Regions from separate parts of the Pantoea jilinensis genome, predicted to be linked through region 3. Evidence: predicted binding sites of a transcription regulator. Region 3 holds the regulator's gene; each other region holds the start of a gene.

Region 1 (8,069 bases), 470 kb from region 3:
ACGGTGAGGTGTTGACGTTAAAGAACATGGTTACGGTTGGCTCATCAACGCTCAGTGCTGGCAGCGCCTGCACATTCTGTGGATCACAGATGGTGTCAGAGATGTTCAGCTCGCCCAGACCGGTGATAGCAATGATATCGCCCGCTTCAGCCAGATCGCTGTCGATACGCTCAAGACCCAGGTGAGTCAGGACTTTACCGACTTTACCGTTACGGGTTTTGCCTTCGCTATCAACGATAGTGACTTGCTGGTTCGGCTTAACTTTACCGCGCTTGATGCGGCCAATGCCGATCACGCCCAGGTAGTTGTTGTAGTCCAGCTGAGAGATCTGCATCTGCAGTGGCGCATCAGCCTCAACCTGCGGAGGCGCAACGTGGTCAACGATTGCCTGATACAGCGGGGTCATATCGTCAGCCATGTCGGTGTGCTCAAGACCCGCGATACCATTCAGCGCAGAGGCGAAAATGATAGGGAAGTCGAGCTGCTCGTCAGTCGCATCCAGGTTAACGAACAGGTCAAATACCTGATCCACAACCCAATCCGGACGCGCACCAGGGCGATCTACTTTGTTGATAACCACAATCGGCTTCAGACCATGCGCGAACGCTTTTTTGGTCACGAAGCGGGTTTGCGGCATAGGGCCATCCATCGCATCTACAACCAGCAGCACCGAGTCCACCATGGACATGACGCGCTCAACTTCACCACCGAAGTCGGCGTGTCCTGGGGTATCAACGATGTTGATACGGTAGTCATTCCACTTAATGGCGGTGTTTTTTGCGAGGATGGTAATCCCACGCTCTTTCTCCAAATCATTGGAGTCCATCACGCGCTCTGTTGCTTCGGTACGGGCATCAAAAGTACCGGATTGTTGCAGCAGTTTGTCAACCAGGGTGGTCTTTCCATGGTCAACGTGCGCGATGATGGCGATGTTACGCAAATTTTCGATCACAGCTTTGCCTCAGGCATTAGAAATAGCGCGTTATTGTACACTGATTAAGCGGAAGACTGAACACCATCACACTTTTCACTGAAAGTTTATTAGATAGGTGCAAATTTGCCCTGTTCCCGGTGCAGAAAATGCACTAAGTTGGTCTTATGCACCAAAATGGTGCTAATAAATCGTCACAAAGCACCACTTTAGTGCATCAGGACCATCCTGGTGCAGGTGCTTTATGACAAAAAGGTGCATCACAAGGCGATTTAAGCAGCATCAGAAAAGTTGGCACAGAATTCGCTTTATCTAAATCAAGCGTAATCGCCAGTCAGATGTCGGTTGAAGAGCGTGCCGGAAGCGGGTAGTCAGGGAGTTGTTTTCCCGCTGCGAATTCCGGAAAAGACGTTTCCTCGCCATGTAGATAATGAAAGACCATTTCCAGGAGAGTTGAGTATGTCCGCTGAACACGTTCTCTCGATGATGAACGAGCATGAAGTTAAGTTTGTTGACCTGCGTTTTACCGATACCAAAGGTAAAGAACAGCACGTTACTATCCCTGCTCACCAGGTTAACGCTGACTTCTTCGAAGAAGGCAAAATGTTCGATGGTTCGTCTATTGGCGGCTGGAAAGGCATTAACGAATCAGACATGGTGCTGATGCCTGACGCTACCACGGCAGTCATGGATCCTTTCTTCGAAGATTCTACGCTCATTATCCGTTGTGACATCCTTGAGCCAGGCACTATGCAGGGCTACGACCGCGATCCACGTTCTATCGCAAAACGCGCTGAAGATTACCTGCGCTCTTCCGGCATCGCGGATACCGTGCTGTTTGGACCAGAACCAGAATTCTTCCTGTTCGATGACATCCGTTTCGGTTCATCGACTTCCGGTTCACATGTGGCTATCGACGATATCGAAGCGGCATGGAACACCGGTAAAGAGTACGAAGGCGGTAACAAAGGTCACCGTCCAGGTCTGAAAGGCGGCTACTTCCCGGTTCCACCAGTCGACTCATCACAGGACATCCGTTCTGCCATGTGTCTGACCATGGAGCAGATGGGCTTGGTTGTTGAAGCGCATCACCACGAAGTGGCGACTGCGGGTCAGAACGAAGTGGCTACCCGCTTCAATACCATGACCAAAAAAGCTGACGAAATTCAGATCTACAAATATGTCGTCCACAACGTTGCTCATGCTTACGGCAAAACCGCGACCTTTATGCCGAAGCCAATGTTTGGCGACAACGGTTCAGGCATGCACTGCCATATGTCACTCTCTAAAGGTGGCCAGAACCTGTTTGCCGGCGATAAGTACGGCGGCCTGTCTGAAATGGCGCTGTTCTACATCGGCGGCATCATCAAGCACGCTAAAGCAATTAACGCACTGGCGAACCCGACCACGAACTCTTACAAGCGTCTGGTTCCGGGTTATGAAGCACCGGTTATGCTGGCTTACTCTGCCCGTAACCGTTCAGCGTCAATCCGTATTCCGGTGGTTGCCAGCCCGAAAGCCCGTCGTATCGAAGCGCGCTTCCCGGACCCAGCGGCTAACCCATACCTGGCGTTCACCGCACTGCTGATGGCTGGCCTGGATGGCATCATCAACAAAATCCATCCTGGTGATGCGATGGACAAGAACCTGTATGACCTGCCACCGGAAGAAGAAGCTGAGATTCCAAAAGTTGCGGGCTCTCTGGAAGAAGCGCTGAATTCACTGAACGATGATCGCGAGTTCCTGACCCGCGGCGGTGTATTCACTGACGAATCGATCGATGCTTACATCGAACTGCGTAAAGCAGAGATGGATCGCGTTCGCATGACGCCACACCCGGTTGAGTTCGAGCTTTACTACAGCGTTTAACTGGTCAAACGATTTTGTTGCCGTGGAAACTTTTAGCCCATCTTCGGATGGGCTTTTTTCTCCGCGAATTTACCGTTCATTCGCCCTCCTTACGGCTTTAAGACTAAAATGCACCTGATTGGTGCAGAGGTACGTTTTATGGCAACTGGCTCTCTGCCCGATGCAGGGCAGATTCTCAATGCTTTAATCAACAGTATTTTGTTGGTGGATAACGATCTGGTTATCCATTACGCCAACCCGGCGGCGCAGCAATTACTGGCGCAAAGCTCACGCAAGCTGTTCGGCACGCCGTTACCGGAATTGACCGGCTACTTTTCGCTGAATATTGAGGTGATGCGCGAGAGTCTTGAGGCTGGCCAGGGATTCACTGACAGTGAGGTTACGCTGGTCGTTGATGGTCGTGCACACATTATGTCGCTGACCGCCCAGCGATTACCCGATGGCTTAATTCTGATGGAAATGGCGCCGATGGATAATCAGCGTCGGCTCAGTCAGGAGCAGTTACAGCACGCTCAGCAGGTGGCCGCTCGCGATCTGGTTCGTGGTCTGGCTCATGAGATTAAAAATCCGCTGGGAGGGTTGCGCGGCGCGGCACAGCTTTTATCCCGCGCCCTGCCCGATCCCTCGCTGAACGAATACACCAAAGTCATTATTGAACAGGCCGACCGGTTGCGGAATCTGGTGGATCGTCTGTTAGGGCCGCAGCAGCCGGGTATGCACATCACGCAGAGCATTCATCAGGTGGCTGAACGCGTAGTTAATCTGGTCTCGATGGAGCTGCCGGAGAATGTCTCGCTGGTACGGGATTATGACCCCAGCCTGCCGGAACTGCCGCACGACCCCGATCAGATTGAACAGGTACTGCTTAACGTGGTGCGCAATGCGCTTCAGGCGCTGGGAGACGATGGCGGCACCATCATTATCCGCACCCGCACCGCTTTCCAGCTCACGCTGCACGGCACGCGTTATCGCCTGGTAGCACGTATTGATATTGAAGATGATGGCCCCGGCATTCCGGCCCAGCTGCAGGATACGCTGTTTTATCCGATGGTCAGCGGACGTGAAGGCGGAACCGGTTTAGGCCTCTCCATCGCCCGTAGCCTGATTGATCAACATTCAGGAAAAATAGAATTTAACAGTTGGCCGGGACACACCGAATTTTCGGTTTACCTGCCTATTCGCCAGTGAGGTTTCTATGCAACGAGGGATAGTCTGGATCGTCGATGACGATAGCTCCATCCGCTGGGTGCTTGAACGCGCGCTCACTGGAGCCGGTTTGAGCTGCGCGACTTTTGACAGCGCAAGCGAGGTGCTGGATGCCCTCTCAACCAAGACCCCGGACGTTTTACTGTCAGACATTCGCATGCCCGGTATGGATGGCCTGGCGCTACTGAAGCAGATTAAACAGCGTCATCCCATGCTTCCGGTCATCATAATGACGGCGCATTCGGATCTGGATGCTGCCGTCAGCGCCTATCAGCAGGGCGCATTTGATTACCTGCCTAAGCCGTTTGATATTGACGAAGCCGTTGCACTGGTAGAGCGAGCGATCAGCCACTATCAGGAACAGCAGCAGCCACGTAATCAGCCGGTCAGCGGACCAACTACCGATATTATTGGTGAAGCGCCTGCGATGCAGGATGTGTTTCGTATCATCGGGCGCTTATCGCGCTCTTCGATAAGCGTGCTGATTAACGGTGAGTCCGGAACCGGTAAAGAGCTGGTGGCCCATGCGCTACATCGCCACAGCCCACGCACCAAAGCGCCCTTTATCGCACTGAACATGGCTGCAATACCCAAAGATTTGATTGAGTCAGAGCTGTTTGGTCACGAGAAAGGGGCCTTTACCGGCGCGAACCAGATCCGTCAGGGCCGTTTTGAGCAGGCGGATGGCGGCACGCTGTTTCTGGATGAGATCGGTGATATGCCGCTGGATGTGCAGACCCGACTGCTGCGCGTGCTGGCCGATGGTCAGTTCTATCGCGTCGGTGGTTATGCACCCGTCAAAGTGGATGTGCGTATTATTGCGGCAACCCACCAGAACCTGGAATTGCGTGTGCAGGAAGGCAAGTTCCGTGAGGACCTGTTCCACCGCCTGAATGTGATTCGTGTGCATCTGCCGCCGCTGCGTGAGCGTCGTGAGGATATCCCACGTCTGGCGCGTTATTTCCTGCAGGTGGCAGCTCGTGAGCTGGGTGTGGAAGCGAAGATTCTGCACCCGGAAACCGAAACAGCCTTAACCCGGCTGCACTGGTCCGGTAACGTACGTCAGCTGGAAAACACCTGTCGCTGGCTGACGGTCATGGCTGCGGGTCAGGAAGTGCTGATTCAGGATCTGCCCAGCGAACTGTTTGAGTCCAGCACCCCGGAAAATCCGGTTCAGTCGCTGCCTGACAGCTGGGCTACGCTGCTGGCACAGTGGGCCGACCGCGCACTGCGTTCCGGTCATCAGAATCTGCTGTCGGAAGCACAACCGGAGATGGAGCGAACGCTGCTCACCACTGCGCTACGTCATACGCAAGGCCACAAACAGGAAGCCGCTCGTTTGCTGGGCTGGGGACGAAACACGCTGACACGCAAGCTGAAAGAGCTTGGCATGGAATAAGCGTTTCGGTGCGGGCTGGCATGTCATGCCAGCCCGTTTCGTCAGATAACGCGGGAGAATTGCTGCTGACGCACTTTCTGACGCAGATAGCGATCAAAGCACATGCAGATATTGCGGATCAGTAACCGGCCAATGCCGGTCACCTCAAGCCCTTTAGCAGTTTGTACCACCAGCCCGTCAGCAATTAACGGTTTCAGCAGCGCCATGTCCTCAGCAAAATAGTCGCTAAAGCGAATGCCCCATCGCGCTTCAGTCGCGGCAAAATCCAGCGAGAAGTTACAAATCAGCGTTTTAATCACGTCACGCCGCAGGCAATCATCGTCGGTTAAGGCGATGCCGCGCCACAGGCCATTTCCCTGCTGTTCCACACATGCATACCAGGTGTTGAGGTCTTTCTGATTCTGCGCATAACTGTCGCCAATCATGCTGATGGCTGAGACGCCAAGCCCCAGTAAGTCACTGTCGCCCTGCGTCGTGTATCCCTGGAAATTGCGATGCAACTGCCCTTCACGCTGCGCGATGGCCAGCTCATCCTGCGGCTTTGCAAAGTGATCCATCCCGATAAACTGGTAGCCCTGCTGAGTCAGCGTCGCAATGGTCTGTTGCAGGATATCCAGCTTTTGCTGCGCGGAAGGCAGTTCATCCTCTTTAATTTTACGCTGAGCCGCGAACATCGCTGGCAGATGCGCATAGTTAAATACACTAAGCCGGTCCGGGCTCAGTGCCAGTACCCGCTCCAGCGTCCAGGCAAAGCTGGCGGGCGTTTGCAGGGGTAAGCCATAGATCAGATCGATGCTGACAGAGCTGAAGCCCTGCTCACGGGCGCGCGCCATCAGGCCGAAAATCACCTCTTCATCCTGCACCCGATTAACCCGTTCCTGCACCGATTTATTAAAATCCTGTACGCCCATGCTCAGACGATTGAATCCCAGCGATCGCAGGTGATCAATCACATCCAGCTCAATTTCCCGCGGATCAACCTCGATCGACATTTCGGCGTCCTCAGCCACGCTGAAGTGCTGCTTCAGTAAACCCACCAGCCGTGAAATCTGCGTATTGTCGAAAAAGGTTGGCGTGCCGCCGCCCCAGTGAAGCTGCGTGACTTTACGCTCGCGAAACAGCGGCGCGCGCTGAATGATTTCCTGCTCAAGCACGTCCAGATAGCGGTCCGCTTTGTGGCGCTGACGCGTCACGATCTTATTGCAGCCGCAGAAGTAGCAGAGACGATGGCAGAAGGGAATATGAACATAGAGCGACAGCGGACGATCAGGATAACGCGCGACGGCACGCTGGAAATCAGTTTCCGCGTACTGCTCGCTGAACTCCAGCGCGGTGGGATAAGAGGTATAACGCGGGCCAGCGTAATTGTACTTTTCAATTAACGCCTGATCCCACTCAATCTGCTGCGATGGCATGCTCACTCCTTCCGGTGACGGCGTCTGAGAGAAGGTCGCGAAGAAGAGGAGATGAAAGGTGAGCGGGTTGAGACCCGACGTAAACGTTGCTTCAGCCGCGACAGGCGTCGTAGTTTAAACAATAACCACAGCAGATAACATGTCGCCAGCAGCGCGAAAATTGATCCAGGCCAAAACATTGTCGTTTACCTGATAAGCGCGACATGCGGAGACCGCATGCCGATCAAATTTGCTTAGTTGCCCTTCAGCAGACGGTACATATCTTCTTCAGCCTGCTCATCTTCAGCATCATCCATCACAATGCCTAACTGCTCCATCAGTTCGTCGATACGGTCCAGCGAGGCATCCAGCCAGCCCTGATCTTCAGCCGACAGGGTTTCGCCATTTTCCAGTCGATCCAGCAGCGCATCAAGACGCTCATCATTTTCCAGCTTTGCCAGCTCTTCTTCTGGCGTCAGGCGTGCTTTTTTCTCAGCTGCAGGTTTTTCCACGCTTTTCTTTGGCTTAACGGCTGCGGTTTTTCCGTCAGCGATCAGGGCCACCGGCTTTTTACTGCCGATGCGCGGATCTTTCACGTTATTAGCCTGACTCCCGCCATTGCTTTCGGACGCCGCTGGATTAGCACGGCTGCCAGAAGCATGTCCACGATGCTTTTTATCACGTTTGCGATCGCGTGCTTCGTTGTTGATATCATCACGCGATTTGCGTTTGGCTTTGGCGGCAGGTTTGCCGTGAACAGCTCGTGCAGGTTGCTTCATAGTATTCGGTCCCGGCTTTTTTTATTCAGTATACAATTGCGGCGAAATCTAGCAGAAACCAGACAAAGAAAAAAGGCGACAGCTCAAGCTGTCGCCTTATTTCATACCTTCATAAGAAGGAATCATGTTTTAAATCCTTTTCGGCTCGTAACATCCCGGTCAATCCCGCGCCTGCTCAGCTCCTGAGCTTTTCCTTATCCCTGTCTGAGCGTATCCCTGACTCATTTCCACTCCATCGCTCTCTACCCTCCTGGTATCCCTGAGCGCATCATCCTGATGGGTGCTGCCGTGCACTGCACAATAATGTAGACCATCTGGTAAAAGCCTCAAGTCAGCGCCACAAATAGTTAGTTCAAAAAAAGAACCATTCTAGATAAGATATTAAATAATAAGATTTTTTATTTTTAGTAATTAAAGTAAAAAGCGAAATAACTCGCAGTGGTAATGGCAAATCTCTTACAAATCTGACTAATCAGACGCGGTTGAGCACT
Region 2 (8,069 bases), 850 kb from region 3:
AAACGACACGTCGTTTCAATTTTCAGCTTGTTCCGGATTGTTAAAGAGCAAATATCTCAAACGCGCCACGGCTGCTTACGCAACCAGAACGGTTTTGAGATACTGTATGGAGACATCTTTCACCTGTCACCAAGCAGGTGGCGTCCCCTAGGGGATTCGAACCCCTGTTGCCGCCGTGAAAGGGCGGAGTCCTAACCGCTAGACGAAGGGGACACGATAGTGTCACGACTTCGCAGCCGTCCTGCTCATTACTTTTTATCAGACAATCTGTGTGGACACTGCGCGGGAAGGTATCTTCAGGTAAGGAGGTGATCCAACCGCAGGTTCCCCTACGGTTACCTTGTTACGACTTCACCCCAGTCATGAATCACAAAGTGGTAAGCGCCCTCCCGAAGGTTAAGCTACCTACTTCTTTTGCAACCCACTCCCATGGTGTGACGGGCGGTGTGTACAAGGCCCGGGAACGTATTCACCGTGGCATTCTGATCCACGATTACTAGCGATTCCGACTTCACGGAGTCGAGTTGCAGACTCCGATCCGGACTACGACGCACTTTGTGAGGTCCGCTTGCTCTCGCGAGGTCGCTTCTCTTTGTATGCGCCATTGTAGCACGTGTGTAGCCCTACTCGTAAGGGCCATGATGACTTGACGTCATCCCCACCTTCCTCCGGTTTATCACCGGCAGTCTCCTTTGAGTTCCCGCCATCACGCGCTGGCAACAAAGGATAAGGGTTGCGCTCGTTGCGGGACTTAACCCAACATTTCACAACACGAGCTGACGACAGCCATGCAGCACCTGTCTCAGAGTTCCCGAAGGCACCAATCCATCTCTGGAAAGTTCTCTGGATGTCAAGAGTAGGTAAGGTTCTTCGCGTTGCATCGAATTAAACCACATGCTCCACCGCTTGTGCGGGCCCCCGTCAATTCATTTGAGTTTTAACCTTGCGGCCGTACTCCCCAGGCGGTCGACTTAACGCGTTAGCTCCGGAAGCCACTCCTCAAGGGAACAACCTCCAAGTCGACATCGTTTACGGCGTGGACTACCAGGGTATCTAATCCTGTTTGCTCCCCACGCTTTCGCACCTGAGCGTCAGTCTTTGTCCAGGGGGCCGCCTTCGCCACCGGTATTCCTCCAGATCTCTACGCATTTCACCGCTACACCTGGAATTCTACCCCCCTCTACAAGACTCAAGCCTGCCAGTTTCAAATGCAGTTCCCAGGTTAAGCCCGGGGATTTCACATCTGACTTAACAGACCGCCTGCGTGCGCTTTACGCCCAGTAATTCCGATTAACGCTTGCACCCTCCGTATTACCGCGGCTGCTGGCACGGAGTTAGCCGGTGCTTCTTCTGCGGGTAACGTCAATCGATGCGGTTATTAACCACATCGCCTTCCTCCCCGCTGAAAGTACTTTACAACCCGAAGGCCTTCTTCATACACGCGGCATGGCTGCATCAGGCTTGCGCCCATTGTGCAATATTCCCCACTGCTGCCTCCCGTAGGAGTCTGGACCGTGTCTCAGTTCCAGTGTGGCTGGTCATCCTCTCAGACCAGCTAGGGATCGTCGCCTAGGTGGGCCATTACCCCGCCTACTAGCTAATCCCATCTGGGTTCATCCGATAGTGAGAGGCCCGAAGGTCCCCCTCTTTGGTCTTGCGACGTTATGCGGTATTAGCCACCGTTTCCAGTGGTTATCCCCCTCTATCGGGCAGATCCCCAGACATTACTCACCCGTCCGCCACTCGTCACCCAAGAGCAAGCTCTCTGTGCTACCGTCCGACTTGCATGTGTTAGGCCTGCCGCCAGCGTTCAATCTGAGCCATGATCAAACTCTTCAATTTAAGTTTGATTTGCTTAAACAAGTTAAGCGGTGCTCATCTGTAAAACGTCATAATGAATTTCATTATGTGTTCACTCGTGAGGCTTTGATATTTTTTTGCGTCCTAAGACGCTGATATCAATCCTGCGAGTGCCCACACAGATTGTCTGATAAATTGTTAAAGAGCAGTGCGAACAGTGCGTTAGCGTCCTGTCGCGAGGTGGCGTATATTACGCTTTCCTCCTGCAGAGTCAACCTCTATTTCAGAAGTTTTTCTCCGGCGGCGCAGTCTCCTGTGCCTCTCAACCCGCTTCCCGTTGCCGGTGTTCCGTGTCGATGGAGGCGCATTATAGGGATCCCGTTTCAGAGCACAACCCTTTTTTTGGATCTTTTATCTGAACGGTTATAAATGATCCAGATTGATGAGATCACCAGCGATCCGGGTCAGAATTGGCTTGTCAGCTGTGTAAAATCGCATCAGGCTACAGTGAAAACAGAACAAAGGAGAACATGATGACTTCCGCCCTACGCCCCTATAAAGATCTTTTCCCGCAAACTGGCCAGCGCGTTATGGTCGATTCAAGCAGTGTTGTCGTTGGTGATGTGATTATGGAGGATGACGTCAGCATCTGGCCGCTTGTTGCGATCAGGGGTGACGTGAATCAGGTCCGGATCGGTGCCCGAACCAATGTGCAGGACGGCAGTGTTCTGCACGTTACGCATAAATCTGCCGCCAATCCGCAAGGCTTCCCTCTTATTATTGGCGAGGAGGTCACGGTCGGCCATAAAGCGATGCTGCACGGCTGTACCATTGGCGATCGCGTGCTGGTCGGAATGGGATCGATTTTGCTTGATGGCGTAATAGTAGAAGATGAGGTGATGATTGGTGCCGGCAGTCTGGTGCCGCCAGGTAAAAGACTGGAGAGTGGCTATCTCTATCTGGGGAGTCCGGTGAAGCAAATCAGGCCGCTTAATGACAGCGAAAAAGAAGGGTTACGCTATTCCGCTAACAACTATGTGGGCTGGAAAGATGATTACCTGGCTGACGCTAACCAGACCCAGCCCTGAGCATCAACGTTATCCTGACGGATAGCCTCTTCCGCCTCATCCTCCAGATCCCAGCGATGGTGCTGAAACAGCGCCATCGCCTCTCCTTCACCAAAACGTGATATCAACGACTCACAGCTGATTGCACAGTTCAGCCGCATGCCGTTGACCAGTACCGGGAAACAAACCGCCTTGAGTTCAGCATCATAGGCTTCATCATCAGGGAACTGTATCGCCTGATTCACGACTGCATGGCCTGCTTAAGCTGAGCAATGACCGGAGCAATGTCTGGCATTACTCCGTGCCATATATAGAAGGCATGAGCAGCCTGCCCCACCAGCATACCCAAACCATCTGCCAGATGATTCGTGCCATGCCCCTGACACCAGCGCAGGAAAGGCGTCAGCCCGCTTTGGTAAAACATGTCATAGCACTGCACGCCGGAATGGATCACGTCAGAAGGTAAAGGAGGCGTTTCTCCCTTCACACCGCTTGAAGTGGCATTAACGATCAGATCGAAGTGCTGACCCGTCAGCTGTTCAAAACGACATGCCCGGATAGGCCCATTCTCTCCAAACAGCGTCGCCAGCTCTTCAGCGCGTGCAGCTGTACGATTGACGACGGTCAGTGTCACGCCCGCTGAAAGCAATGGCAGAATGACGCCGCGAGCAGCCCCGCCCGCGCCCACCAGCAATACATTGTCGCCAGCGTTGATCATCTTAAGCCGCTCAAGGTCACTTAACAGGCCAATGCCATCCGTGTTGTCCCCCAGGATCTGACCATCACTGAGTTTTTTCACCGTGTTTACCGCGCCGGACAGGGCTGCACGTTCACTCAGCTGATCGGCAAACTCCCATGCCTGCTGTTTAAAAGGCAACGTCACATTGGCACCACGACCTCCCTGTTCAAAAAAGGCAGAGAGCGCCTGGGGAAAACCATCAATCGGGGCGCAGATGCGACCATAGCGATGTTCAATACCCGTCTGCTCAGCGAAAGCCTGATGGATCAGCGGAGATTTACTGTGGCTGATGGGATTACCGAAAACGGCGAATTGATCCATGAATTAACCCTGACGTATAAGTTCGCCGCTAATCACATCGCGGATTTCAGAGGGATTAAGGCGGCCACCGGTTTTTCCCGACAGAACCGGGAAGTGCTCACCAAACTGTTGCTTCACTTCTTCCGCCGTGCGGCAGGGAGGCAGACCCGACAGATTTGCGCTGGTTGAAACCAGCGGTTTACCAAATGCGCGGCAAAGCGCCTGCACATCGGGATGGTCACTGACGCGAATGGCCAGCGAATCAAACTGTCCGGTCAGCCAGCGAGGGGTTTGTGGTGGAACGGGGACGACAAAGGTCACAGGACCGGGCCAGCATGCAAACATCCGCTCACGCTGCATCACCGAAAGTTCGCGTGCGGAGATATAAGGTTCAAGCTGGGTGTAATCAGCGGCAATCAGGATAAGTCCCTTTTCTACCGGACGCTGTTTCAGCGCCAGCAAGGCCATGACGGCAGATTCACTGTCAGGGTCACAGCCCAGACCAAATACAGCTTCAGTTGGATAGGCGATGACCGCCTGACGATTCAGATGCGCTAAGCAATTTTCAAATGAATCGGCGAGGTGTTGATTTTCCATGATCTATGAATTCTCTTCAGCGATGGCTTTGCCACAACTCTTACTGGCACAGAATCGTTTAATGCCCTGCGCCGTCTTTTTTTCAACTAACAGTGGATACTCACAATAAGGACAGATTCCGGCAACGGGTGTCAGATTCACAACAAACTGGCAGGCGGGATAGCGATCGCAGGAGTGAAACGTTTTGCCGTAACGGGAACGCCGCTGAACTAACCGGCCTTCATGGCACTGAGGACAGGCCAGCGAGGTTTCATCCGGTTTATCGATGGTTTCGGTGTATCCGCATTCCGGATAGCAGCTGCAGCCGATAAACATGCCAAAACGTCCCTGCCGCAGCACTTTATCCGCACCACATTCTGGACAGGCGTGGCCTTCCAGCACTTTGACCACGTGGCCATCGGCCTGACCTTTTAAAGGTCGAATGTAGTCGCAAGCCGGGTAGTTCGCGCAGCCCAGAAAAGGACCATGTTTACCGGAGCGAATAACCAGTTCTGCCCCGCAAGCGGGGCAGGGATCCTGTTTACGCACGGTGAAGAGTGCAGCTTTACTCATAGCGATCAATGCATGAAAGGAAATTTAATGCAGCATACCTTCATTGACGTCGAATAGCAGTTCTTCCATCTGCTGATAGGCATTTTCACATCCCGGGATGTTGAACAACACCATCAGCACCACCCATTTGAGATCCTCCAGGTCAAACTCAGAGGTATCCAGCGCCATGATACGTTCGATGACCATTTCACGGGTTTCCAGGTTCAGCACCTGAATCTGCTCCAGGAACAGCAGAAAACCACGGCTATCAGCATCTAAACGCTTGCTCTCTTCGTCGGTATAGATACGCATGGAGAGCGGATCACTTGTCAGTAAAACTGGCTCAACCAGCCCTTCCTGATAATCAGCCAGTCTTTCCAGCCAGTTCAGCGCACTGTAAACATCTTCACGATGGAACCCGGCATCCGTCAGGTCGTCTGTCAATCTGTCCTGATCAACACCCATTTCTGCTTCGTTGTGGATATATGTCTCAAACAAATACATCAGTACGTCGAACATGGCATGCCCTCCTCAATCGGACATAGCCGCCGGGTACAGCTGCGATCCATCCTGCTAACTCCAGTTCCAGCAACTGAGCTGAGATAACTGGCACAGATTGGCCGGCACGTTCAGCGACAACGTCAACAGGTGTAACATCATCACCTACGTTAGCCAACACATCAGCAAATGGCAATGGAGCATCGTCACTCACCTCAGAATAAATTTCGTCGGCCTGTGTCGCTGGCAGCCAGTTCAGCGCACCAGCCAGATCTTCCACAATGTTATTGGGGTGGGCCACCAGCAGCGCACCCTGCTGAATCAGCCAGTTAACGCCTTCACTTAATGGATTGCCGATCGCGCCAGGTAAGGCATAGACATTGCGATTCTGCTCCAGCGCATAACGTGCCGTCACCAGTGAGCCACTCTTCAGCGAGGCTTCTACCACCAGCACCCCATGACTCAGACCGCTGATGATACGATTACGGCGTGGAAAATTCGCCGGATGCGGCAGGGTCGCCAGCGGAAATTCAGAAATCACAGCACCACCCTGCTCAACAATCTCTGCGGCAAGGTCGGCATGATTTTTAGGATAGAGATTTTGTAACCCACTGCCCAGCACAGCCACCGTTTTGCCCTTCACGTTGAGTGCTGCCTTATGTGCAACACCATCAATACCCCGGGCCAGTCCGCTGGTAATGGTCAGACCGCTGAGGCTTAAGTGCTGAGTAAACCAGTCGCACCAGTAACGGCCATTATGTGAACAGTTTCGACTCCCCACCACCGCTAACTGAGGAGTACTTATCACAGCAGGATCGCCATGAATATAGAGCAGTGGCGGAAAGCGGCTCGTTTCTTTGAGACGGGCTGGATAGGCCGCGTCCAGCGCAGTAATCAGATGATGAGCCGGACTCTGTGCCAGCCAGTCATACAATTCTGGAAGTTTTTTTGCACTGAAATCATAATATTGCTGGCGCTGACTGGCATCTAACCCTAATCGGATAAGCTGCTCCTTATCTGCTACCTGGCCACCTGTCTGCTGTGCGACGTCAATCCAGCGTTTCCCTGTCATTCCAGTGACGGCTGCCAGCCGCACATACTGCGCTATTTTGTCCATCTCAGACTCCCTGATCGCCCTTGCTTCCTGCTGCACAATGCTGTCAATCAGGCCTCGAAAAGTCTACAATATGAGGTAGTAATCTTTTCTTAACCGAATACAGATCTGGATATTTATGTCAGTTTTGCAGGTATTACATTTCCCTGACGAGCGTCTTCGCAAAGTCGCTGCGCCCGTTAAAGAAGTTAACGCAGACATTCAGCGTATCGTTGATGATATGTTCGAGACGATGTATGCCGAAGAAGGTATCGGTCTTGCCGCTACGCAGGTCGATATTCATCAGCGCATTATCGTGATTGATGTCTCTGAAAGTCGTGAAGAGCGTTTAGTTCTGATCAACCCTGAGCTGCTGGAAAAAAGCGGCGAAACCGGTATTGAAGAGGGTTGCCTCTCAATTCCGGAACAGCGCGCATTTGTTCCACGTGCCGAGCGGGTTAAAGTCCGTGCACTTGATCGTGACGGTAACAGTTTCGAGCTGGAAGCCAGCGAGTTACTGGCCATCTGTATCCAGCATGAGATCGATCATCTGGAAGGCAAACTGTTTATCGATTATCTGTCGCCTCTGAAGCGGCAACGAATCAAAACTAAGTTAGAGAAACTGGCGCGTCAGAACGCCCAGGCTTCCTGAGAACTTAAAAAGGGATACACGTGTCTGCCCCGCTAAAAATCATCTTTGCCGGCACACCTGACTTTGCAGCGCGTCATCTTGACGCGCTGCTTGCTTCTGAACATCAGGTTATCGGTGTATTCACCCAACCCGACCGCCCGGCGGGTCGCGGTAACAAATTAACCCCAGGCCCGGTCAAAACGCTGGCGATGGCACATGACATTCCTGTGTATCAGCCTAAGTCACTGCGACCGGAAGAGAATCAGCAGCTGGTTGCTGACCTTAAGGCTGATGTGATGGTTGTTGTAGCCTACGGATTAATTCTGCCAAAGGCCGTGCTTGATATGCCACGTCTGGGCTGCATCAACGTTCATGGTTCACTGCTGCCACGCTGGCGTGGAGCCGCACCGATTCAACGTGCTCTCTGGGCTGGCGACAGCGAAACCGGCGTGACCATCATGCAGATGGATGTGGGGCTGGACACCGGCGATATGCTGCACAAGCTTGCCTGTCCGATTACTGCTCAGGATACCAGTGCAACGCTATACGATAAGCTGGCTGAACTTGGACCACAGGGACTGCTGGATACGCTGACCTTACTGAGCACTCAGCAGGCTACACCTGAAAAACAGGATGAAGCGCTGGCCAACTATGCTGAGAAGCTCAGTAAAGAGGAAGCTCGTCTTGACTGGACACTCTCAGCAGAACAGCTTGAACGTTGTATTCGCGCGTTTAACCCGTGGCCGATGAGCTTTTTCACCATTGATGATCAACCGGTGAAAGTCTGGCAGGCAAGCGTTCTGCCTCACAGCG
Region 3 (8,069 bases):
ATCCAACCCGAGCACCGCCAGTGAAGCATGTACTACGGTACGCGTTGTCGCGCGACTGATCCCTTCAGAAGTGGGAATCGCGTCATAGCCATTAAAAAGAGCAATCCAGGTGACCGTTACGGCAAAGACGGCGCTTTTGATGATGCAGTTAACGATATCGGTTCGGAAATCGACCGCGTTCTGCATAGCTGACCAGAAGAAACCGGGATCGATCCCCTTCCAGCTCACGCCAACCAGTGCACCGCCTGCAATACCGACCGCAGTGAAGATCATGGTCAGTAGCGGCATGCTGATAAAACCGGCCCAGAAGCGCGGCGAGACTACCCGGCGCAACGGATCCACCGCCATCATCTCCATACTGGAGAGCTGTTCAGTGGCTTTCATCAGGCCGATTTCAGCCGTCAGTGCCGATCCTGCCCGTCCGGCAAACAGCAGCGCGGTAACAACCGGCCCCAGTTCACGCAGCAAGGAGAGCGCCACCAGCATACCCAGACTGGTTTCTGCACCATAAGTGTTCAGCACCAGATAGCCCTGCAGTCCGAGCACCATGCCGATAAACAGACCTGAAACCACAATAATCAGTAACGACAGTACGCCAACACTATAGAGTTGTTTGATCAGTAGCGGCGTATGTCTGCGGAACGCGGGTTTTCCCACCAGCGCGTGAAACAGCATTAATCCTGCGCGTCCAAAACTGGCGCACGTTTCAATTCCCTGACGACCGAATGACGCCAGCGCCTTCAAGACCATCTGTTTAGTTACTCCCTGAGCCGGTTAAATCAGCGAGATAGTCGCCGGCAGGAAAACGGAAGGGAACCGGACCATCCGCATGGCCATCAATAAACTGGCGCACGCGCGGGTCATTATTCTCTCGCAGTTCCGGCGTGGTGCCGTGTGCGATAATTTTTTGTCCGGCCACGATATAGGCATAGTCCGCAATACTCAGTACTTCCGGTACGTCGTGCGAGACCACAATACAGGTCAGGCCCAGAGCATGGTTAAGTTCGTCGATTAATTTTACCAGCACGCCCATGGTAATGGGATCCTGTCCGACAAAAGGTTCGTCGAACATGATCAGCTCCGGCTCAAGCGCAATTGCACGCGCCAGTGCCACACGGCGTGCCATCCCGCCCGACAGCTCAGCTGGTTTCAGCTGGGCAGCACCGCGCAGGCCTACCGCTTCCAGCTTCATTAAGACAGTGCTGTGCAGAATCGGTGCAGGCAGACGGGTATGTTCACGCAGCGGCCAGGCCACATTTTCATAGACCGTTAAGTCAGTAAACAGGGCACCAGACTGGAACAGCATGCTCATTTTCTTGCGCGCTTCGTACAATTTAGCGCGTGACAATGACGGAATGTTTTCGCCACGGAAAAAGATTTCACCGCTGGTTGGCTGAAGTTGCCCCCCAATCAGGCGTAGCAGAGTGGTTTTTCCTATCCCCGATGGCCCCATTATCGCCGTGACTTTCCCTTTCGGCACGGTCAGCGAAATGTCGTCGAAGATAGTGCGATCTCCGCGCGAAAAACTCACGCCACGAACCTCAACCAGATTCGTTTGCTGCTGGATCATTATTACCTCTTGTAAGGATCGGGCGTAAACATGGGGTACGATGGTAGCCTGTTCGGTCCTGATTCACGATAGCTTTACAGAAACTTACCGCTAAGATTTGGCGAAAATGGTCATTAAATTTACTTTTGCCGTTCAGGCGGTCAAAATCAGCGCCTGTCTCGCCAAACAGAACCTTAAACCGGTCGGGAAAAGCATTGCCGGCCCGGGTTTTTACGCAAGGATTTTTCATGTTCTTAGCTTCTGCACTGCTGATTATCGGTTTGCTTTTACTGGCATATGGTGCCGATCGTCTGGTGTTTAGCGCCTCAATATTGTGTCGATCTTTTGGCATCCCGCCACTGATTATCGGCATGACCGTTGTCAGCATCGGCACCTCGCTGCCCGAGATGATCCTCTCCTTTTCAGCGGCGCAGCATGGCCAGATGGATCTTGCTGTGGGTACCGCGCTCGGCTCGAATATTACCAACATTTTACTGATCCTCGGTGCCGCTGCGCTCATGCACCCGCTTTACGTCCATTCTAATCTGATACGCCGCGAACTTCCGTTAATGTTGCTGGTTACCCTGCTCAGCGGATTCATGCTGTTTGACAATCAGCTTAGTCGACTGGATGGAATTGGCCTGATCGCCATAGCCGCTATTTATCTGATGGTGGTGATTCGCATTGCACGGAAAGCGGAACAGGACAATAACGACACCCTGACCCGCGAACAGCTGGCCGAACTGCCTCGCGAAGAGAGCGGAAATACAGTGGCCTTTCTCTGGCTGGCCGTCGCGCTGATTATACTGCCGATGTCGACGCGGATGGTGATCGATAATGCGACCGCTTTTGCCGACTACTTTGGCGTCAGTGAACTGGTCATGGGCCTGACGCTTATCGCCGTGGGAACCAGCCTGCCTGAGCTGGCAACGGTCATTGCTGGCGCGCTGAAAGGTGAAGATGATATCGCAATCGGCAATCTGATCGGCGCCAACATTTATAATATTGCCATCGTGCTGGGCCTGCCGGCGCTGATTCATCCTGGCAGCATCGACTATCACGCTTTTGCCCGTGATTATTGGGTGATGCTGGGCGTCAGCGTGCTGTTCGCCCTGCTTTGCCTGCTTCGTCGCCGTCGGGTTGGTCGCACGGCAGGCTTAATTTTACTCTGTGGTTTCTTCGTCTGGGTGACGCTGCTCTGGATGCAGCCGGCATTTATGGACGGTTAACAAGGACAGACTCACTATGTCATATCAGCAACCAACAGCATTTGATTTTCAGCAGGCGGGAAAAACTGTCCTGCGCATCGAGCGTGAAGGACTGGAACAACTCGATCAATATATCAATGACGATTTCGCCCGCGCCTGCGCCCTCATTTATGCCTGTCAGGGAAAAGTAGTGGTCATGGGCATGGGCAAGTCTGGCCATATCGGCAAAAAAATGGCGGCGACCTTTGCCAGTACCGGCACGCCCGCCTTTTTTGTGCATCCGGCTGAAGCCAGCCATGGCGATCTGGGGATGGTGAGCAAAAATGATGTGGTCATCGCCATCTCTAACAGCGGTGAGTCCAGCGAAATTCTTGCGCTGATCCCAGTGTTAAAACGTCAGCATATTTCGCTGATCTGCATCACCGGACGGCCTGACAGCGCGATGGGACGGGTTGCCGATGTGCATCTTTGTGTTCATGTTCCGCAGGAAGCGTGTCCGCTGGGTCTGGCGCCCACCTCCAGCACGACGGCCACGCTGGTGATGGGTGACGCGCTTGCGGTTTCGCTGCTGGAAGCGCGTGGATTCACGGCGGAAGACTTTGCCCTCTCCCATCCTGGCGGTGCGCTGGGCCGCAAGTTGCTGCTGCATGTGGCTGATATCATGCACAGCGGCGATGAGCTGCCGCACGTCACGCGGGATGCTTCACTGCGCGATGCGCTGCTGGAAATTACGCGCAAAAACCTGGGACTGACGGTGATCGTCGACGGTCTGATGAAAATTGAAGGCATCTTTACCGATGGCGACCTGCGCCGCATTTTTGATATGGGCATCGATTTTCAGCGCGCCACCATTGGCGAAGTGATGACGCCGGGTGGCATCCGCGTCCGGCCAAATATGCTGGCGGTTGAAGCCCTGAACCTGATGCAGACCAAAAACATTACCTCGATTCTGGTGGCCGATGACGACCGTCTGCTCGGTGTGGTACATATGCATGACATGCTGCGCGCTGGCGTAGTCTGAACAGGAAGAGAAAATGCAACAGGCAACTCCCCCGATTGAAACCTGCTATGGCCCGGTCAGCGCTGATGTTATGGCACGCGCCAGCAACATTCGTCTGCTGATCTGCGACGTCGACGGCGTGATGTCCGACGGGGTGATCTACATGGGAAATAATGGCGAAGAGCTGAAGGCATTCAACGTGCGGGACGGTTATGGTGTGCGGTGTTTGCTGACCTCTGATGTAGAAGTGGCTATTATTACCGGCCGTAATGCCCGTCTGATGGAAGATCGCTGCAAAACGCTCGGCATCCGTCATCTTTATCAGGGACAATCGGATAAGCTTTTGGCCTATCGTGAACTTCTGGATAAACTGTCTCTTTCCGACGACCAGGTCGCCTATATTGGTGACGATCTGATCGACTGGCCGGTTATGGCGAAGGTGGGATTAAGTGTGGCAGTGGCGGATGCACACCCGATCCTGTTGCCACGCGCCCACTACGTCACGCGGATCGCCGGTGGACGCGGCGCGGTACGCGAAGTATGTGACCTGATATTAATGGCGCAGAACAAATTTGAGGATGCCAAAGGGCAATCAGTATGAGTAAAAGCAGGCGTTGGATAACGCTGATTCTGACCTTGATTGCACTGGTTTTGATCGGCTGGAATCTTACTAACCAGGATGACAATGGCACGCCCGTCGGGCCCGACAGTCAGTCGCCGACCTACACCAGTGCTGATTCACACACTGTGGTTTATAACCCGCAGGGCGCGCTGTCATATAAACTGGTCTCAGACAAAGTGACCTATTTCTCGGATGACGAGCTGAGCTGGTTCGAAAATCCGGTGATGACCACTTATGATGAGAATAAAATCCCTACCTGGACGTTACGCGCCGATAAAGCAAAGCTCACCAAAGATCGTATGCTTTATCTGTATGGCCATGTTGAGCTGAATACGCTGACGCAGGATTCTCAGCTTGAGCGCATTAAAACTGATAACGCACAGATCAACCTTGTCACTCAGGATGTTACCTCTGATGATCAGGTAACATTGTATGGACGCAGTTTTAACTCCACCGGCATGAAAATGCGCGGCAATTTACGGACAAAGAACGCCGAGTTAATCGAGAAGGTCAAAACCTCATATGAAATTCAAAATGAACAAAAATAGCCTGAAGCTTTTAATGGCCAGCATGTTGCTGGCAACCAGCGTTCCGGCGCTTGCCCTGACCGGTGACTCGGATAAGCCCGTCAACATTGACTCGCAGAATCAGGCACTTGATTTGCAGGGCAATGTCGCGACCTTTACCGGCAATGTCATCGTGACGCAGGGTTCAATCAAAATCACGGCGGATAAAGTCGTGGTGACCCGTCCCGGTGGCGACAGCGAGAAAACCATCGTTGATGCCTACGGCAACCCCGCTACGTTCTATCAGATGCAGGACAGCGGCAAGCCGGTTCAGGGCCATGCCTCAAAGCTGCACTACGAACTGGCTAACGACTTCGTTGAACTGACCGGCAATGCGTTCATTGAGCAGCAGGACAGCAACATCAAAGGCGATCGTATTACCTATCTGGTAAAAGAGCAGAAAATGCAGGCTTACAGCCAGGGCCAGAACAAGCGCGTCACTACCGTCCTGGTGCCGTCGCAACTTCAGGATAAAGGTTCGTCCAACAGCGGAAAGAAGAGTAACTGATAGCTATGGCCACATTAATCGCAGAAAACCTGGCGAAGGCATATAAAGGCCGTCGCGTGGTAGAAGATGTCAGTCTGCAGGTAAAGTCCGGCGAGATTGTCGGCCTGCTGGGTCCGAACGGCGCCGGTAAGACCACCACCTTTTACATGGTGGTCGGTATTGTCCCGCGTGACGCTGGCCGTATCATTATTGATGATGAAGATATCAGTATCCTGCCGTTGCATGCCCGTGCGCGTCGTGGCATCGGCTATCTGCCGCAGGAGGCCTCCATTTTCCGTCGCCTCAGCGTCTACGATAACCTGATGGCGGTACTGCAGATTCGTGACGATCTGACAGAAGAACAACGTCAGGATCGCGCCCGTGAGCTGATGGAAGAGTTTCACATCGAGCACCTGCGCGACAGCATGGGTCAGGCGCTGTCGGGTGGTGAGCGACGTCGTGTTGAGATCGCACGCGCACTGGCCGCTAATCCTAAATTTATCCTGCTGGATGAGCCTTTTGCCGGTGTTGACCCGATCTCCGTTATCGACATCAAGAAAATCATTGAGCATCTGCGTGACAGCGGCCTCGGCGTGCTGATTACCGACCATAACGTGCGTGAAACCTTAGCGGTCTGTGAGCGGGCTTATATTGTCAGCCAGGGACACCTGATTGCGCATGGCACACCCAATGAAATTCTTGCGGATGAGCAGGTTAAGCGGGTTTATTTGGGTGAAGAGTTCAGACTCTGATAAGGTGTCGTTAATACCGATGTTTACCTGGGAACTACCATCCTGTCTATGAAGCAAGGTCTACAACTCAGGTTCAGCCAACAGCTGGCAATGACTCCACAGTTGCAACAGGCGATTCGTCTGCTGCAACTCTCTACGCTTGAACTCCAGCAGGAGTTACAGCTTGCACTCGAAAGCAATCCGCTGCTTGAGCAGACTGATCTGCATGAAGAGATCGACTCCAGGGAATCGCCGGAGTCTGAGGCGCTGGATACACGCGAAGCGCTTGAGCAGAAAGAGATGCCCGATGAACTGCCGCTGGATGCCACCTGGGATGAGATCTACACGGCGGGCACGCCTTCCGGCACTGGCACCGATTATCAGGATGATGAGTTACCGGTTTATCAGGGTGAAACGACACAGTCACTGCAGGACTACCTGATGTGGCAGGTTGGATTGACGCCTTTCAGTGATACCGATCGCGCTATTGCCACCTCTATCGTCGATGCTATCGATGACACCGGATATCTCACCGTTTCGCTTGAGGAGATCCTGGACAGTATCGGCAACGATGATCTCGAAGTGGATGAAGTTGAGGCGGTGCTGAAACGCATCCAGCGTTTTGACCCGATGGGTGTTGGTGCGCGCGACCTGCGTGACTGTCTGCTGGTGCAGCTGTCGCAATATGCGCCCGACACACCGATGCTGGCAGAAGCACGCCTGATCGTCAGCGAGCATCTCGACCTGCTGGCCAATCACGATTTCCGTAGCCTGATGCGAGTGACGCGCCTCAAAGAGGATGTACTGAAAGAAGCGATGGTGCTGATTCAGTCGCTGGACCCGCGTCCGGGTCAGTCGATCAATACCAGCGAGCCAGAATATGTCATTCCCGATGTCCTGGTGCGTAAAGTTGGCAGTCGCTGGACGGTTGAACTCAATGCCGACAGCTTGCCACGCCTCAAGATCAATCAGCACTATGCGGCAATGGGCAGTTCAGCGCGCAACGACAGCGACAGTCAGTTTATCCGCAGTAATCTGCAGGAAGCCCGCTGGCTGATTAAGAGTCTGGAAAGCCGCAATGATACGCTGCTGAAAGTAACGCGCTGCATTGTTGAGCAACAGCAGGCGTTTTTCGAGCAGGGTGAAGAATTTATGCGTCCGATGGTGCTGGCAGATATCGCCCAGGCTGTTGAGATGCATGAATCGACCATTTCTCGCGTGACTACGCAGAAGTATCTGCACAGTCCCCGTGGCATTTTTGAACTAAAGTACTTTTTCTCCAGTCATGTGAATACGGAAGGTGGAGGCGAAGCCTCCTCAACCGCGATTCGTGCGCTGGTGAAAAAATTAATTTCGGCGGAAAATCCAGCCAAACCCTTGAGCGACAGTAAACTGACCTCAATGTTATCTGATCAGGGGATTATGGTGGCACGGCGTACCGTCGCCAAATATCGTGAGTCTTTATCCATCCCGCCATCGAACCAGCGTAAACAACTGGTTTGAAAGAAATGAGAAGGAAGACCTATGCAGCTGAACCTGACCGGGCAACATGTTGAAATCACACCGCCTCTGCGTGAGTTCGTCAACGGGAAATTTGCCAAACTGGAACACTATTTTGAACATATCAATCAGGTCTATATTGTCCTGAAAGTTGAGAAAGTCACTCAGGTGGCTGATGCAACACTTCACGTGAATGGTGGCGAGCTGCACGCTACATCGGAAGCGGAAGATATGTATGCGGCAATTGATGGGCTGATCGACAAGCTGGCCCGTCAGCTGACCAAACACAAAGATAAACTGAAAAAACACTAATCTTCACGCTAGCAACGCGCGCCTGGCGCGCAGAGCCGACAGGATGGGGCGGATAATCCGCCCCGTTTTGTCATCTGAGTAAGCGCAGCTTGTC
Region 4 (8,069 bases), 560 kb from region 3:
CTGGGATTTCAGGCAGTAAAAGGGGCGACAAGGTCGCCCCGAAAAGTGATTAAATATGGGTTGGTGCAGGAACAGCTGCAGACGGCGTCACCTGAGTCGGTGAGGTCGAAGGAACGGTGGTCGCTGCCCCCGGCTGGGTTGGCATCGCCATTGATGGCACGGGTACCAGCAGCAGTTCAGCTTTAGTGCCACCCTGGTTGATCACCGGCTTCACGCCTTCAGTGACAAAAGCCAGCTTGCCGTCGATTGAGATCGCTGCGCTTAACAGAATGCGCGCATTAGGCTGGATGTCGGCCGGGTTAAACGGCAGCACGAACTGGAACGGTGCCTGTTTACCTTCAGTACGCACCACGCGTTGCGACAGCACTTTTGATGGTGCATCGGATACAGAGGCATCAGACAGGGTTACCGTTAACACCGCATCCGGCGGCAGCGCAATGCGCTGGCGGATAAATACAGAGCCACTTACGTTAGGCTGCGCAATTGCCGCGGTCTGGCCTGCAACCGCAGAACCCAGAGTGGGGGTCGGAACGGGTTTACTCTTATCGGCGCATCCCGCAACAGCAAGCGCCATAATTACACCACTACACACATGCCTGAGTTTCATTGATGTCGTCTCCATTTGATCAAAATGATTGTCGGCAGCGAATCCTGCTTACAGCGTTTCACTCGCCGTATGTCCTTAATGTTGGCACAAAAATGAAATTTTGCCTGGCTCAGCTAAAGCGGAAAGTCTGATTGACGTTAACTGGTCCGATCTTTCACACTGAGCAGGTCACTTTATTGAGGAATGCGCCATGAGTCAGGCACTGCAAAATCTGCTGAATCTGTTAAATCTGGAAAAACTCGAAGAGGGTTTATATCGCGGCCAGAGCGAAGATCTGGGTCTGCGCCAGGTTTTTGGCGGTCAGGTGGTCGGTCAGGCGCTTTATGCCGCTAAGCAAACCGTTCCGCCAGATCGCGTTATCCACTCTTTCCACAGCTACTTTTTGCGGCCCGGCGATAGCCAGAAAGCGATTATCTATGATGTTGAAACGCTGCGTGATGGCAAAAGTTTCAGTGCCCGGCGGGTAAGTGCCATTCAGAATGGACAGCCGATTTTTTACATGACCGCATCGTTTCAGTCGCCGGAAAGCGGATTTGAACATCAAAATCCGATGCCTGAAGTCGTCGGGCCTGAAAACCTGTTAACTGAACAGGCGATGGCGCAGAAAATGGCACATCTTCTGCCAGAAAAGCTACGCGAGAAATTCATTGCTGAACGTCCGCTGGAGATCCGTCCGGTACAGATTCACAACCCGTTGCGGGGACATGTGGCTAAGCCTGAGCGCCAGGTCTGGATCCGTGCCACTGGCCCACTACCTGACGACTTACGTATTCATCAGTACCTGCTCGGCTATGCTTCCGATCTCAATTTCCTGCCGGTCGCGCTTCAGCCGCACGGCAAAGGCTTTTTAGAACCGGACATGCAGGTCGCCACGATCGACCATTCCATGTGGTTCCATCGCCCGTTCGACTTCACTGAATGGCTGCTCTACAGCGTAGTCAGTACCTCGGCTTCTGGCGCACGCGGTTTTGTCCGGGGTGAGTTTTACAATCAGCAAGGTGTGCTGGTGGCGTCGACGGTTCAGGAAGGCGTGATGCGTCAGCGCAGCGAATAAAAAAAGGGGCGATTTCTCGCCCCCGATTAATCTTTTCCGTACTGACACATTACTGGTTGTAAGCGTTCTCGCCGTGGCTGTTTACATCCAGACCTTCACGCTCATGCTCTTCCGGTACACGCAGACCAACAATCAGGTCAGCCAGCTTGAAGCCGATAAAGGCGACAACACCCGACCAGACGATAGTCAGGCCGACGCTGAACAGCTGCACCCAGACCTGATGGCCCATGGTAACGCCCTGTGCATAGCCCACGCCGCCCAGTGAAGAGGAAGCAAACACGCCAGTCAGAATACAGCCTACAATTCCGCAGACGCCGTGTACGCCGAACACATCGCAGGGATCATCCACACGCAGCCATTTCTTCAGGGTGGTCACACCCCACAATCCTGCCAGGCCGCCAACCAGACCGATGATCAAGGATCCGCCCACGCCAACGTAACCACAGGCTGGGGTAATCGCTACCAGACCGGCAATAAAGCCTGAACAGGCACCCAGTAGAGAAGGCTTACCACGTACCGCCCACTCGCCAAAGGTCCATGCCAGGACTGCGCCCGCGGTTGCGACGACGGTGTTCAGGAAGGCCAATGCCGCGATTTCATTTGCTGCAGACGCAGAACCGGCGTTGAAGCCGAACCAGCCAACATAAAGAATCGCGGTGCCGGTGAAGACCATTGGCAGGTTGTGTGGCTTAAAGGCCTCTTTACCAAAGCCAGCACGTTTGCCTACCAGATAAGCGCCCACCAGACCTGCTACTGCGGCGTTAATATGCACTACTGTACCGCCAGCAAAGTCCAGCGCACCATCCTGAGCCAGGAAACCGCCCGCCCACACCATGTGCGCGATTGGTAAATAGGAGAGCGTCAGCCAGACACCGACAAAAATCAGTACTGCAGAGAAGCGGATACGTTCAGCTATCGCACCGACAATCAGGCCCACGGTGATACAGGCAAATGAGGCCTGGAAAGCGACGTGGATATACTGATAGAAACTGCCCATTACGGCGGTAAGTTGAATGTTTTTCAGCATGGCCCAGCCAAAGCCACCAAAGAAAGCATTGCCTTCACTGAACGCCAGGGAGTAGCCGTAGACCACCCACAATACGCAAACCAGCGAGAAGGTCACCGCGACCTGGGTCAGCATCGACAGAACGTTTTTGCCGCGAATCAGACCACCGTAAAACAGCGCGATACCTGGAATTGACATAAACAGCACCAGCGCGGTGCAAATCATCATAAATGCGTTATCAGCCTTGTCCGCAACGGCAGGCGCAGCCATCGCGAGTGAGGGTAACAGTGCCAGGCTGGTGAGGCCCAACTTAGCTAACATTTTATTCATTTTTATTCCATCCCATCACAGTACTGAGTCTTGATTACAGAGCGGCTTCGTCGGTCTCGCCGGTACGAATACGGATGACGCGCTGCAGTTCAGCCACGAAAATCTTACCGTCGCCAATTTTGCCGGTGTAAGCCGCTTTACTGATGACATCCACCACTTCGTCCAGCTGATCATCGGCAATCGCGATATCAATTTTGACTTTTGGCAGGAAATTTACGCTGTATTCTGCGCCACGATAAAGCTCTGCATGGCCTTTCTGACGGCCAAACCCCTTCACTTCGGAGACGGTCAGTCCCTGAATGCCGATAGAGGATAAAGCTTCACGTACATCCTCCAGCTTGAATGGCTTAATTACGACGGTGACCAGCTTCATTGGATCCCCTCCAGCGAGTAAATTGGTAACGTTTATGGACACGAAGAGATATAAGCAAAGCCTGTGCCAGAGTGTAAAACTGACATTAATCAGTGAGTCAGGCGAGACGCGGCAAGGCATGGTTTTAACCGTAGCGGAAACCTGAAGCCTGGATGAAGGGGAATACTGCCAGGGACTGCACTCCTTTGGTGCTTAAGGCGTCAAAGGAGTGCATTTGTACAGATTATTCTGATAAACATGCTCAAAAAAGGTGCAGCTCAACCTTCAGATGTTACAGGCACGCCCGACGCCAGATTTTCACCTGCCTGTTGTAGCTGATACATCTGCCAGTAGCGTCCCTGCATCGCCAGCAGTTGCTGATGGGTACCCTGCTCCACCACACGACCGCGATGCAGCACCAGAATCTTGTCCGCTTCCACAATCGTTGATAGTCGGTGCGCAATCACCACCAGCGTACTGTGCTGACGAAGCGTCGCAAGTGTCTGCTGAATCGCCTGTTCGGTACCGGAGTCGATATTGGCTGTTGCCTCGTCGAGGATAAGTATCTGCGGCAGATCAACCAGTACCCGGGCCAGCGCCAGCAGCTGCTTCTGTCCGACCGACAAATTATTGCCCTGCTCGCCCAGCCGGGTATGAATTCCCTCTGGTAAAGCCTGCGCCAGTGGCGCCAGCTGTACCTGCTGGAGCACCTGCCAGACAGCCTCTTCGCTGATGTCGCGGCCCAGCCGGACATTGGCCAGCAGCGTATCGGCCAGGACGACCGGATCCTGCTGCACCATCGCGATACCGTGTCGCAGCACGGCATGACTCAGGTCACCAATAGGCCGGTCATCAATCCGGATTTCGCCGCGCGTCACCGGGTAGTAGCCCATCAGCAAATTAGCCAGAGTACTCTTGCCGCTGCCGGTATGGCCCACCAGTGCCACGAATTCACGCGGTGCGACGTCAAGATTGATATCACTGAGTACATCGCGGTTTTCACGGTAGGCAAAACTGAGATTGTTCAGGGTGATACGACCTGAAGCCAGTGGATGCGGGTCGATGCCATATTGCTGCTGCGTAGCATCCATCAGCTCGAAAATACGCTCACCAGAAACCACCGCCTGTTGCAGCATCGATTGCTGCGTGGTCAGCTCAATCAGCGGCTCATTCAGGCGGCCCAGGTAAGTAATAAAGGCATACAACACCCCGACTTCAAACACGCCAGGCACCGAGAAGCTGAACAGGATCAGCAACCCACACAGTACCATCGCTGAAAACAGGCTCAACAGAGGGCGCAGCAGAAAGCCATCAAGACGCAGCGTCTCCATTCGCGCCAGATAGTGGGAGCGACTCGCTTCGCCCATACGCTCACCAAATCGCGCCTGCTGGCGAAACTGCTGAATCACGCTCATGCCGCTGATCACTTCGTTAAAGCCGTTGTTAATGTCTGCCAGATAACTACGAACCCGTCGGGCAATCGGCGTGCTGTAGCGCTGATAGATAAACATGACTATCAGTACCAGCGGGAAGATCATCATCGCCACCAGTGCCATGCGCCAGTCAAGGCTGAACATCGCTACCATCATGGCGCCAACGAGTGCAGCACTGCGCAGTACAGTGGAGACCACCGTGACGTAGAGATCACGGATGACTTCGGTGTCGTTCGTCACACGCGAAATGATTTGACCGACCGGCTGGGTATCAAAGGCGCTCAGCGGCTGACAGAGTGCTGCATTCATCACGTCACAGCGCAACTGCTGGACCACACCAATTGCGGCACGGTTGAATAACAGCGCCTGCCAGTAGTGCAGCCCGGCGGCCAGTAACTGAAGCAGAATAAAACTCACCACCAGTCCGGCAACGATACCCCAGGGCATCTGATGCTTCGCCACCAGGTTATCAATAAAATAGCTGACCAGCACCGGGCCGGTCACTTCCGCTGCGGCAGCAATCCAGAGCATGCCAACCGCCAGCGACAGAGATTTGCGCCATGGCTTGCCGTAGCTCAGCAGACGCTTCAGGGTTGGCCACAAGCGTGCAGACTTAGCCATGCGGCACTCCTTTCTCATTTTCATCATCATCCAGTGCCGCTTCGAGTTGCTGATACCGGTACATATCACGATACCAGCCAGCACTGCTGGCCAGCGCATCGTGATCGCCTCGCTGCATCACGCTGCCCTGTTGCAGCACCAGAATTTCACTGGCTTCTGTCAGCGCTGACAGGCGGTGTGCGCTGATAATCAGTGTTTTGCCCTGCCCCCAGATGCGCAGGTTATGCAGGATTTCGTGTTCGGTACGTCCATCCACTGCAGAAAGTGCGTCGTCCAGAATCAGGATTTCGGCATTCAGCAGGAGTGCCCTGGCAATTGAAAGACGCTGCTTCTGTCCACCGGACAGCATGACGCCGCGCTCCCCGACTTCCGTTTCATAACCCTGCGGCAGACGCAGGATATCGTCATGAACACAGGCCAGCATAGCTGCACGTTCTATCTCCAGCTGGGTTGCGCCCGGTTTCCCCAATGCAATATTGTTCGCCACACTGTCTGAGAACAGGAACGGTGTCTGGCTGACTACGGCCAGACGGCTGCGCCAGCTGTCCAGCCGTAACTGCGGCAGCGGGATCTGATGGTAGCGGATGTCACCCTGCTGAATATCAAAGTGACGCTGAATCAGGCTGAGCAGTGTGCTTTTGCCACTGCCGGTTGGCCCGCACAGTCCCAGCATTTCACCGGGTTTCAACTGGAAGATGATATCGCTTAGCACCGGACCTGTGCTGGCCGGATAGTGAAAGGCGCGAATAGCGACCTGCAGCATGCCGGGTTGAGGGGGTAAAGATTTATCGCCATCTTCCACCGCCGGCGCTTCTGCCAGCAGCGCACCGATGCGGCTCCAGGCGGCGCTGCCGCGTTCGACAATATTAAACATCCACGCCAGCGCCAGCATTGGCCAAATCATCAGGCCGAGATACATCACAAAACTGGTGAGCTGTCCCAGCGTCATCTGATCATGCCATACCATCCAGCTGCCGCCGCCAATCGCCAGCAGGTTTGAGAAACCGATCGCGATGTAGATTGTGGGATCGAAACGGGCATCGACCCGCGCGACGCGCAGGTTTTTTTCCCCGGTATCACGGGCGATGTCGGAAAATTGCTGCGACTGATGCTGTTCCAGACCAAAGGCTTTGATCATCCGGATGCTGGTCAGGCTCTCCTGCGTCTGATCGTTGAGGCTGGAGAAGGCCGCCTGTGCCAGCTTAAAGCGGTGGTGCAACTGATTACCGTAACGATGGATCACGATAGCCATAATCGGCATCGGCACCAGCGCCAGCAGCGTCAGTTGCCAGCTGATCTGAGTACTCATCACCAGCAACACCACACATCCCATCACCAGCGAATCGACCAGCGTCAGTACCCCTTCTCCGGCCGCAAACACCACGCGGTCCACGTCGTTGGTGGCGCGCGCGATCAGGTCGCCGGTGCGGTGACGCAGGTAAAATGCCGGTTGCTGACGACTCAACTGGCGATAAAAATCTTCGCGCAGTTCAACCGCCAGCTGGTAGGAGGCACCAAACAACAGGACGCGCCAGACATAGCGCAGCAGATAGACCACGATTGCCGTTGCCAGCATGATCCCAATCCACATCATGATGCGGCTGGAACTCATGTTGTCACGTGTTACACCATCGACAATCACGCCGACTACATGCGGCGGCAGCAACTGCAGAATAGCAATAACAATAAGCAGGATGACCGCGCCCAGATAGCGCCGCCACTCCCGCAGGAAATACCAACTTAACTGACTGAATAATCGCACAACGCTGCTCTCAATCTCAGGCCCTCAGAGGGCGACAGGTAAAGCCGTGGTGTATTTAATCTCTTCCATGGCGAAGCTGGATGTCACATCAATCAGGCCGGGCACCCCATTGACTACTCGCTTGTAAAAAGCATCATAGCTTTTCATATCGGCCACCTGAATGCGCAGCAGGTAATCATACTCCCCTGCCATGCGGTAAAAGGCCATGACCTCCGGCATGCTACTCACCACGGAGACAAAAGTCTGATACCAGTCGCGGCTGTGCTGCTGGGTTTTCACAAACATAAATGCCGTCAGTGACAGTCCGATTTTATCACCATCCAGCAACGCTACCCGAGCGCGAATAATGCCATCATCTTCCAGTTTTTTCAGGCGCTTCCAGCAGGGTGTGGTGGTAAGGTTGACGGCATCCGCCAATGCCTGCAGTGACAGGGTACAGTCCTGCTGCAGTAGCGCGAGCAATTTGAGGTCAGTTTTATCTAACATTCGGGGCTCCGAGAGAATCATTTTCTCCATTACCGCGATTTTAGCGGTAATTTTGCAATCTCTTTTTCCTGCACGTGCCATAAAATAGTCTCATTATTTTTTATCGGACGCCTGAGATGCACACTTGCTGGATTCGTCACGCTATCAACGAAATTAATGCTGACTTTCAACGATCGGCAGAGACCCACTTGATCCGGTTCGATCTGGCGGATTTTCCCGGCATCTGGTTCTATCTGAAAGATGAGAGCACCCATCCCAGTGGCAGTCTTAAACATCGGCTGGCACGATCTCTTTTTCTTTACGGCCTTTCTAATGGCTGGATTAAACAGGATACGCCGATTATAGAAGCCTCGTCAGGCAGCACTGCCGTTTCTGAGGCGTACTTCGCAAGGCTGCTGGGCCTGCCGTTTATTGCAGT

The links. Region 3 encodes sigma-54, which starts transcription at its own class of promoters, with help from an activator protein. Its sites were predicted from a motif close to GTTGGCACANNTTTCGCTNT; they were not measured.
Region 1: glnA (type I glutamate--ammonia ligase) is a predicted target of sigma-54. The motif match lies at 1,222-1,241, and genes of this name have one in related genera.
Region 2: KTJ90_RS02285 (gamma carbonic anhydrase family protein) is a predicted target of sigma-54. The motif match lies at 2,040-2,059, and genes of this name have one in related genera.
Region 4: glnK (P-II family nitrogen regulator) is a predicted target of sigma-54. The motif match lies at 3,422-3,441, and genes of this name have one in related genera.

What each region holds. Positions count from the first base shown of each region.
Region 1 covers NZ_CP077746.1:92,759-100,827, reverse strand. Annotated here, with positions in the region: gene typA (ribosome-dependent GTPase TypA) at 1-952, opposite strand, end outside; gene glnA (type I glutamate--ammonia ligase) at 1,391-2,800, shown strand; gene glnL (nitrogen regulation protein NR(II)) at 2,939-3,988, shown strand; gene glnG (nitrogen regulation protein NR(I)) at 3,996-5,405, shown strand; gene hemN (oxygen-independent coproporphyrinogen III oxidase) at 5,447-6,820, opposite strand; gene yihI (Der GTPase-activating protein YihI) at 7,054-7,578, opposite strand.
Region 2 covers NZ_CP077746.1:466,503-474,571, reverse strand. Annotated here, with positions in the region: tRNA gene KTJ90_RS02295 (tRNA-Glu) at 139-213, opposite strand; rRNA gene KTJ90_RS02290 (16S ribosomal RNA) at 302-1,842, opposite strand; gene KTJ90_RS02285 (gamma carbonic anhydrase family protein) at 2,334-2,888, shown strand; gene KTJ90_RS02280 (DUF1488 family protein) at 2,855-3,112, opposite strand; gene aroE (shikimate dehydrogenase) at 3,109-3,927, opposite strand; gene tsaC (L-threonylcarbamoyladenylate synthase type 1 TsaC) at 3,931-4,503, opposite strand; gene KTJ90_RS02265 (DNA topoisomerase family protein) at 4,507-5,055, opposite strand; gene smg (DUF494 family protein Smg) at 5,080-5,553, opposite strand; gene dprA (DNA-protecting protein DprA) at 5,525-6,649, opposite strand; gene def (peptide deformylase) at 6,765-7,277, shown strand; gene fmt (methionyl-tRNA formyltransferase) at 7,298-8,069, shown strand, end outside.
Region 3 covers NZ_CP077746.1:3,639,901-3,647,969, forward strand. Annotated here, with positions in the region: gene mlaE (lipid asymmetry maintenance ABC transporter permease subunit MlaE) at 1-750, opposite strand, end outside; gene mlaF (phospholipid ABC transporter ATP-binding protein MlaF) at 755-1,570, opposite strand; gene KTJ90_RS17170 (hypothetical protein) at 1,542-1,799, opposite strand; gene KTJ90_RS17175 (calcium/sodium antiporter) at 1,798-2,778, shown strand; gene kdsD (arabinose-5-phosphate isomerase KdsD) at 2,795-3,778, shown strand; gene kdsC (3-deoxy-manno-octulosonate-8-phosphatase KdsC) at 3,792-4,358, shown strand; gene lptC (LPS export ABC transporter periplasmic protein LptC) at 4,355-4,927, shown strand; gene lptA (lipopolysaccharide transport periplasmic protein LptA) at 4,902-5,453, shown strand; gene lptB (LPS export ABC transporter ATP-binding protein) at 5,459-6,184, shown strand; gene rpoN (RNA polymerase factor sigma-54) at 6,233-7,666, shown strand; gene hpf (ribosome hibernation promoting factor) at 7,688-7,975, shown strand.
Region 4 covers NZ_CP077746.1:3,080,535-3,088,603, forward strand. Annotated here, with positions in the region: gene KTJ90_RS14580 (MGMT family protein) at 1-19, shown strand, start outside; gene KTJ90_RS14585 (YbaY family lipoprotein) at 50-607, opposite strand; gene tesB (acyl-CoA thioesterase II) at 798-1,661, shown strand; gene amtB (ammonium transporter AmtB) at 1,711-2,997, opposite strand; gene glnK (P-II family nitrogen regulator) at 3,032-3,370, opposite strand; gene KTJ90_RS14605 (multidrug ABC transporter permease/ATP-binding protein) at 3,628-5,403, opposite strand; gene KTJ90_RS14610 (SmdA family multidrug ABC transporter permease/ATP-binding protein) at 5,396-7,165, opposite strand; gene KTJ90_RS14615 (Lrp/AsnC family transcriptional regulator) at 7,190-7,651, opposite strand; gene KTJ90_RS14620 (PLP-dependent cysteine synthase family protein) at 7,768-8,069, shown strand, end outside.